Regions from separate parts of the Shewanella sp. 30m-14 genome, predicted to be linked through region 2. Evidence: predicted binding sites of a transcription regulator. Region 2 holds the regulator's gene; the other holds the start of a gene.

Region 1 (4,744 bases), on a different contig from region 2:
AAAGCAGCATTTAAAGAGATGTGGGGGAAATTAGAAGCGGGTATATCCTGGCGCGGCGTGGTTAAAAACCGCTGTAAAGATGGTCGATACTATTGGGTCGATGCATTTGTTTCGCCCTTATTTGAAAAAGGTCAGCTCATCGGCTATCAATCGGTTCGCATGGCGGCAAGCCCCCAACTCACCAATAAAGCCACAGAAATCTACCAGCGTCTCAATCAAGGTAAACGTGTCGATGACCCCATCAGCTTAGCCAATAAGAGATTGCTCTCAGCAATCTGTGCAAGTACAGGGCTATTGATTGCCGGTGCAATATGGGGCTGGGCGGTCATCATTGCAGGCATCGTCTTAATGGCCGTCAACCTGGCCATTTTTTATGACGAGGCGTTTAAAGTACCTGCAAGATTAATGAAGATGAAACAAGAGTACGACTCTATCAGCCGCTTTATCTATTGTGGTCGTGACACTTCATCTTTACTCGATTTTCAACTTATGATGAAAGATGCCAAGCTACAAGGCGTGCTTGGTCGTTCACAAGACAATGCCGAGCATATTGAAGATATTGCGAGCCAGCTAATAGCTGCGGCACAGCAAACCCATGTAGGTCTAAATCTTGAGAACCAGCAGATAGAACTTATTGCCAGTGCCACCGAAGAGATGGGATCGACAATTAGCGAAGTCGCTAAAAATACCCAATCAACTTCTGAAAGCATTCAGCAAACCTATCAAGTTTGTCACGATAGCCGCGAAATGATGCAGCAAAATGCCGTCAGCATTAATCACCTTTCAAACTCTGTTACTCAAGCAGCAGAAAATGCCCACCTATTAAATAAAGAAGCTGAACGCGTTGCCAGTGCGATGTCTGAAATTGACTCCATTGCAGAACAAACTAACTTGCTCGCACTTAATGCGGCAATCGAAGCCGCCCGCGCCGGAGATCAAGGTCGAGGGTTTGCAGTGGTTGCCGATGAAGTCAGAGCGCTATCGAGTCGCACTCAGCAATCAACGACCAGCATATCGAAAAGCGTCGATAAAATGTTTTCCATGCTAACCGAATGGTCAAAGCAGATGGATAACAGTAAATCTAAAGCATTATTATGCAGCGAAGATGCCGAAAAATCTGCTAATAAAATCGATACCATCTATCAATCAATGAAAGAAATTCAAGCTTTAGCGGTACAAAATGCGGTTGCGGCCGAGCAACAAACCTTAGTTGTTGGTGAGATTAACCAAAATATCACTCAAATTAGCCAGGCATCGAGTGAAAACCTATGCGCGGTTAATCTAGTTGAGGCCTCTGTTAAAGAGTTAAAGTTCAATGCAGAAAAAGCAAAATCTTTGAGAAAAACATTTAGTTAAACCTTCTGCAAAAGCCCATTTTGCCGTCACAAAATAAACGTGACGGCGAAAACAGCACACGACAAATTAACATCTGCGCATCATTTGCAAACATTTGTTTTAAAAAGAGTTAACCGCAAAAAAGTTTTGTGCTTTTTTGCAAACTTCCGATACAATATAAATAATCATATTGAGCTAATAACTATTCGCCCGTAGTGAATTACACTACATAATAATAGAATGGTGTTATTAAGATATTTTATGGCGGTTCGCTCGCCAACTAACAGTTGAATGGATATTCAATAACTTATCTGTTTATGCATAGACGTCTGTTTATTGTCATTAAGCAAAATCTCGTTATTTAGGGTGTTAATTAAAGTGTCAGAAAAACAAACCCACAATATTAAAACAATACTCACATTTATCGTGCCATCTTTGATTGGTCTATTGCTGTTTATGATGCCAATCAGTTATCAAGATGCCCTCACGATCCCTATCGCGATCATCTCGAAAGGATTACAGAATCTATTGAGCGGTGTAATCGTCGCAATGGTGACATTTGTGGTTATCTTCACAGCGATTGCTTCGCTTCTGACCAAAGTGTTTCAGCCACAATTTATTGTTAAACATCGTTTTCTTAACTCGTTATTTAACGTCAGCCCTATCTGGTTAGTGGTGCGTTTACTTGGCGCAATCTTTATCACGCTAACCTTCTTTGGTGTTGGCCCTGAGGCCATACGCTCAGGCGGAACCGGGGCGCTGGTTCTAAATGACCTATTACCTGTGCTGTTTTCAGTATTCTTATTTGCAGGTATGTTGCTGCCACTACTTCTGAACTTTGGTCTTCTTGAGTTATTGGGCACCATGTTAACCAAGGTTATGCGCCCTATCTTTAACCTACCAGGTCGTAGTGCTATCGACTGTCTGGCGTCATGGTTAGGCGACGGTAGCGTCGGGATCTTGATGACCACCAAGCAATATGAGGCTCGCTTCTATACCCAAAGAGAAGCGGCTGTGATTGGTACCACTTTCTCAGCGGTTTCAATCACCTTCTCTCTCGTTGTGATCTCTCAGGTTCAATTGGAGCATTTGTTCGTCCCTTTCTACCTCACGGTGTGTCTTGCCGGTTTTGTTGCCGCGATAGTGGTACCTAAACTGCCACCACTTTCTTGGAAGAAAGACATCTATATTGATGAGACGCCTCGTCACTCTGATGATGAAATGATCCCTGAAGGCTATAACGTATTTACTTGGGGTTTGCATCAGGCACTTAATAAAGCGTCTCAAGCTGGCGGTGTTAAGCACACTTTGATTGATGGCGTGAAGAACGTCGTTGATATGATTTTTGGCGTGATCCCTGTGGTAATGGGCATTGGTACTATCGCCTTAATGATTGCCGAATTCACCCCAATTTTTGAATACTTAGGAATGCCTTTCATTCCACTGCTTGAGCTATTACAAGTTCCTGAAGCAACAGCCGCGTCAAAGACGATTATGGTTGGCTTTGCAGATATGTTTATCCCTGCAATTTTAGCCAGTTCTATTGAATCAGATATGACGCGCTTTATTATCGCAACCTTGTCTGTGACTCAGCTTATCTACATGAGTGAAGTGGGTGCATTATTGATTGGTAGTAAAATTCCGGTCAACTTCCTTGAGTTGTTTGTCGTGTTCATTCTTAGAACATTAGTGACGCTACCTGTTATTGCAGGTGTGGCTCACCTTATTTTCTAACTCTCACGACATTAAGTAAAAAAGGAGCGAATTATCGCTCCTTTTTTGTGCTTTACACCGTAGCCAATTCTTGTCATAAATTCGCCACAAATCGTTCATCAACCAGTCAATAAGCCGTTCTAGTCTAACTACAAGTCATCGTTTACATGGCAAGCCAATGAGCAATAAGCCCAGAGAAAAAACACGCTTAACCTCCACCTCATCAATCAGCCCGATCCCCCCCGTAACGACTCAGCCGAGTTTCAATGCCGTATGGTTATCTGATGTGCACTTAGGCAGCAAAGACTGTAAAGCTGAGTACCTTTTACAGTTACTTAAACACATGCAGACTGAGTCTTTATACCTTGTTGGCGATATCTTTGATATTTGGGCATTGAAGCGACGGGTTTATTGGCCTGAATCCCATAATCTCGTGCTGCAACAACTGCTGAAAATGGCTAGAGATGGGGTCAACATTGTTTATATTCCAGGTAACCACGATGAAGTATTAAAGCCATATAATGGTTTTCACCTTTGGGATTTATCCATTGCGGCCGAATATATCCACACCGGAGTTACTGGCCGAAAGTTGCTTATGCTGCACGGCGATCAGTTTGACTCAGAAGTTTGCATAGGCCGCGCTTACGCAAAGCTGGGCGATCACCTATATGACCTCTTACTGCTTCTAAACCGTGGGCTACACAAGCTGCGCACGTGGTTTGGCTACCCATACTGGTCCTTAGCCAGTTACGTCAAGCTACGTATCAATAAAGCCCAGCAAGCCATTAACGACTATCAGGCTGCAGTTGTGCGCTACGCTAAACGCAAGCGTGTCGATGGTGTTATTTGTGGTCATATTCACCAACCTGCCCTGTGCATCAACCAGCAGATCCTTTACGCCAATGATGGTGATTGGGTGGAGAACTGCACCTTAATAGCTGAATCTCTACAAGGCGACATTCAACTACTGAAATGGAATGAAACCACTGCAGAGGCTGAACTGATCCAGTCTTACTCTTTTGACGATAACCAGAAAGCCGCTACCCAGCAGCGTGTTGCTTAAGCCAGTTAAGCGAAGTTAATCAAGTGAACTCAATTTAGGTGAACTCATGATATTTACCGTCGACAATGTAGTAGAACAAAAGCTGCCAAAAATTAATAAAACCCCCTGGTTATCAACACCGACTAAAGCCATGCTGCGCTACCTATTAAACGAAAAAGAGTGTAACGCTATCGCTACACAGTTTTCTTATTTAAAAGGGGTGGACTTTGTTGAGCAAGTACTTGCCAGCTTTAACTTTAATTACTCTGTACCAAACAGCGAGATTGAAAATATCCCCCATGAAGGTCGCGTAGTGATTTATGCCAACCACCCTATTGGATCCCTCGATGCCCTTGCCATGATAAAGCTCATCAGCAAGGTCAGACCCGATATTAAAGTGGTTGCCAACGAGTTATTAATGGCACTCGAACCCATGCATTCGATACTGCTTCCAGTACGCAATATGACGGGCGGAACCCCAAAGCTACATCTAGATAATATCCATCAACACCTTAAAAATGAGGGAGCGGTATTAATTTTCCCCTCAGGTGAAGTGTCACGCTTACGCCCCCGTGGTGTAGTGGATCTTCACTGGCATTCAGGCTTTGTTAAAATAGCCAAAGCTTGCCAAGCGCCATTATTGCCCATGTATGC
Region 2 (4,744 bases):
ATTGACGATGGCCCATCTTCTTATCGTGGTGCTTACGACGACGGAACTTAACAATAGTTACCTTCTCCGCACGGCCGTGGCTGATAACTTCAGCAACAACCTTTCCACCTTCAACTAAAGGTGCACCTACGTGTACAGTTTCACCATCAGCAACCAAAAGAACTTGGTCAAATTCGATAGTTTCGCCTGTAGCGACTTCTAATTTCTCTAAACGAACTGTATGGCCGGCTTCAACGCGATGTTGCTTGCCGCCACTTTGAAAAACAGCGTACATAGCTATTTTACTCCGATATTTCTAACACGCCGCTCAAAACATATTTGTTTGATGCAGGGGTGCTATAAAAGCTTTAATGACAATGGTCGCGGAGTTTACGCTAAGAACAGGCTGCTGACAAGCCTTAATTAACTTAGAATAAAAAAAGACCCAAATAACTCTCACATTCATCTACAACTACTGTCTTGTACCGTAAATTTAGGTAGAATCCAATTATTATAACATTAAGCCTTAATTGAGCTGCAATGTTACTCAGCAGCCAACAAGAACTAGAGCCTACTTATGGATTTAAACGCCATTCGTCAATTGACTGATAGCGATATGCAAGCTGTCAATCAACTGATCTATAAACAACTAGAGTCAGATGTTGCCCTAATTAATCAACTTGGGTTCTACATTATTAACGGTGGCGGTAAACGCTTGCGACCTCTGCTATCTATTCTAGCAGCTCGCGCCATTGACTATAAAGGTGAATCTCACCTTAAATTAGCAGCCATTATCGAATTCATTCACACCGCGTCACTTTTACATGATGATGTTGTTGACGAGTCGATGTTGCGACGCGGCAGAAAAACTGCCAACGCCCTATTCGGTAATAGCGCTAGTGTATTAGTCGGTGACTTCTTATATACCCGCTCGTTCCAAATGATGACGGAACTCAAGTGCCTAGACGTGCTAGAGATCCTCGCTGACGCAACAAACGTGCTCGCGGAAGGTGAAGTCCTACAATTGATGAATTGTAATGACCCTGACACCACAGAAGACAGCTACATGCGCGTCATCTATTGCAAGACAGCCAAGCTATTTGAAGCCGCTACTCGCCTTGCAGGTTTGCTCGCAGACAGCCCTATTGAGGTGCAAACCGCACTAGCTGAATACGGTAAGTATTTAGGTACAGCATTCCAGTTAACCGACGATCTTCTCGATTACACAGCAGAAACAGAAGAGCTAGGTAAAAACATCGGTGACGACTTAGCTGAGGGTAAGCCTACACTGCCGCTTATTTTTGCTATGGCAAATGGTAACGACACTGAAAAGACGCTTATCCGTGAAGCTATCGAGAAAGGTGACGGAACTGAGCATATCGAGGTGATCCTTGCCGCACTTAAAAACTGTGGTGCATTGGAGTACACAGAGAAGCGCGCTATCGAGGAGTCTGACAAGGCCATTGCAGCACTGGCCATCATTCCAGAGTCCGATTATAAAGAAGCGCTCATCTCGCTTGCGAGAATAGCAACTCAACGCAGTAACTAAGAGAGAAGTAACTAATTATTCTCTTTAAATTAGCACCTTGATGCCATTGAGAAACAAAAAAGGAGCCTAAGGCTCCTTTTTTATTATGACCCACAAGAGGTCAGTCATCGTTTATTTAACGAATTCGATACCCAGCACAATATCAGCCTTTAGTGTATCTAGCATAGCGTCACGAGCATTCGCTTCAAATGCGCTTACATCGCCATAAGCAAGGACTTGCTCAACACCGTTCTTACCAAGTACAACAGGTTGTGCAAAGAACTCAGTATGCTCACTGCCGCCATCAACATAGGCGCATTCAATCACATTTGCTTCACCTTGAAGACCACGAACAAGTGATAAGCCGAAACGACATGCAGCTTGCCCCATAGATAGAGTTGCGCTACCGCCACCCGCTTTAGCTTCAACAACTTCCGTACCCGCATTCTGGATACGTGTCGTTAATGCTGCAACTTCTGCATCGGTAAAGCTTACGCCTTCAATTTGTGACAGCAGCGGAAGAATCGTCACTCCACTGTGCCCACCGATAACATTAACTTTAACGTCTGCAACGTTTAAGCCTTTTGCTTCAGCAACGAACGTTTCTGAACGGATAACATCCAACGTTGTAACACCGAACAAACGGTTCTTGTCGTAAACACCCGCTTTTTTCAATACTTCAGCAGCAATGGCTACGGTTGTATTTACAGGGTTTGTAATGATACCGATTAATGCCGTAGGGCAAGTCGCGGCACATTTTTCAACTAGATTACGAACTATACCTGCATTGATGTTAAATAGATCTGAACGATCCATACCCGGCTTACGAGCAACACCCGCAGAGATAAGTACAACATCAGCACCTTCTAGTGCAGCAGTAGGATCTTCACCAGCGAAACCTTTTACTTCTACCGCAGTAGGGATGTGGCTTAAGTCAACCGCAACACCTGGCGTAACAGGGGCAATATCATAAAGCGACAATTTTGAACCCGCAGGTAATTGAGTTTTTAACAGTAGGGCAAGCGCCTGGCCAATACCACCAGCAGCACCAAGTACAGCAACTTTCATAATGATCTCCGTCAATTCTCAGATTTTTGTGATTTAGATCCACCTTTCCAATGCCGCAACAGTACTGGATTCACAAAAAAAATTCAATTATCCCTTAGTCGTGTTGAATATAATCTAGAACGCTAATGTAAGATGGTAAATGAGTAAAGTGAGTGTACATCAGCGATACAGAGCTAAAACCATAATAAATTAGCATAACAAAATTTAGAATAATCATTCTAACTTAAGTTGAATCATTGAGTCTAACTGGGTTTATTAATGAATTTTTATTCAAAAAAACGAATACCAATTGACAAAAACGGCGAAAATATTCATGATGAAGCAGATTTTTTTGAATAAAGAATAATAATATATGCAAGCTAGTAAAAGCCCAGATGATTTAGTTAAGACGTTCAAATCTATTTTAAAAGAGGAGCGTTTTGGCTCTCAAAGTGAAATTGTTATCGCCCTTCAAGCAGAAGGCTTTAGCAATATAAACCAATCTAAAGTTTCTCGTATGCTAAGTAAGTTTGGCGCGGTTAGAACCCGCAACGCAAAGCAAGAGATGGTTTACTGCCTTCCAGCAGAGCTTGGCGTTCCTACTGCCGGAAGCCCGCTTAAAAACCTGGTACTGGATGTTGACCATAACCAAGCCATGATTGTTGTCAGAACTAGCCCTGGTGCAGCGCAATTAATCGCGCGTCTACTCGACTCAATAGGTAAGCCTGAGGGTATTTTGGGGACTATTGCTGGTGATGATACGATTTTCATCTGTCCATCTAGTATCCATAGCATTGAAGACACGCTAGAGACAGTTAAGTCACTGTTTAATTATGCTGATTAATTACGCCGACTAAACATAAAGCGACGATTTTTTTAAATGCTGTACCCTCAGGGCTACAGCATTTTTTGTTTGTTGCATAATCAGCCTCCATCACTCGACCGTTTACCTAGGCTCTGCACCGTAACCCAATCATTTAGCTTAATGCCCCCTGTATGAAACACTATGTTTTATACAATATATTGAATAGCAGCTTCTCTCTCGAGCAATAATCGTTATAATCCTCAATGACAGTACTGTTAGTCGAGGGCAAATAATGAATAAAAGTAAAATAATAAATATCAACGATATATGCTGGGAATCTTGGCAGCATGAAGATCAGTATGCCAGCGAGCAAAAGCACATTGGCGATACCGCCGGTGGAGAAAAAATTGGCGTGACCATGGAACGCTTAGCGCCAGGTAAGTCCTCAGCTGTTGCCCATTACCATACAAAAGAAGAAGAGCATATCTACGCGATGCATGGCGAAGCGACGCTATACATTGACGGCGAGCCTCACCCTTTTAGTCAGGGAGAATATATCTGCTTTAACGCTGACACGGGTGTGTCTCATAAACTCGTCAATCATAGTGAGCAAGAGTTTGTTTTTCTGGTCGTTGGTAACCGAGACATACATGACGTAGTTGTGTACCCAGAAAATAACAAGGTGCTAGTAAAATCTGTCAACGAAGTTTACGCCAAACGCCCCACCAATTATTGGGATAAAGACGAAGCTTAGCGCGAATAATTCACTTTGTTACGCCCAATAAAAAACGCACTTTACTGTGCGTTTTTTATGAGTCAGTAAAACCTTGCGAATTAGCCCGCTGTAATCATAAAGTCTAATGATGGCGCAAAGAATGACGAACCTGTTAATGCTTGAGTAAAATGCATTAAATGGTCATGGTTGCCTTCACTATCGCCATGCACCATGCTCTCTAGCATCTTTTCGAAATTAACTGAATTGCGGCAAGTAGAGATAAACATCAAGCCTTGCTCTTTAACTGAACCATAAGGCATGCTTTGCCTTAAGATCTCCATAGACTTACCTTCACTGTCTTTCAGGTTAACACGCTTAATGTGGCTCGTAAGCGGTTTATCAGCCGATGCATACTCGATATTGTCCGCTTTAGTACGCCCAATAACATCTTCTTGCTTCTTGACTGGCAGACGGTTCCACTTACTTAAGTTATGGGCAAACTTTTGTACATGAATATAACTTCCGCCTTTAAAACGGCTGTCTTCCTCGCCGATTAATGCAACTTCCTGACGACTACGTCCTTTAGGGTTCTCGGTGCCATCAACAAAGCCGCTCAAATCACGAGAGTCCATGAATCTAAAGCCACGCTCTTCATCAATGAGTTCAACTA

What was found. Region 2 encodes ArgR, which controls arginine synthesis, uptake and breakdown. Its sites were predicted from a motif close to ANTGAATANNTATTCANT; they were not measured.
Region 1: a site for ArgR is predicted at 1,622-1,639, ahead of ACVBIU_RS06650 (YjiH family protein). Genes of this name have one in related genera too.

The regions. Positions count from the first base shown of each region.
Region 1 is NZ_JBRILW010000006.1:133,011-137,754, reverse strand. Features, by position in the region: gene ACVBIU_RS06655 (methyl-accepting chemotaxis protein) at 1-1,356, shown strand, start outside; gene ACVBIU_RS06650 (YjiH family protein) at 1,714-3,069, shown strand; gene ACVBIU_RS06645 (UDP-2,3-diacylglucosamine diphosphatase) at 3,227-4,111, shown strand; gene ACVBIU_RS06640 (GNAT family N-acyltransferase) at 4,158-4,744, shown strand, end outside.
Region 2 is NZ_JBRILW010000004.1:203,754-208,497, reverse strand. Features, by position in the region: gene rplU (50S ribosomal protein L21) at 1-274, opposite strand, end outside; gene ispB (octaprenyl diphosphate synthase) at 557-1,528, shown strand; gene mdh (malate dehydrogenase) at 1,640-2,575, opposite strand; gene argR (transcriptional regulator ArgR) at 2,928-3,398, shown strand; gene ACVBIU_RS04885 (cupin domain-containing protein) at 3,652-4,113, shown strand; gene ACVBIU_RS04880 (Dyp-type peroxidase) at 4,194-4,744, opposite strand, start outside.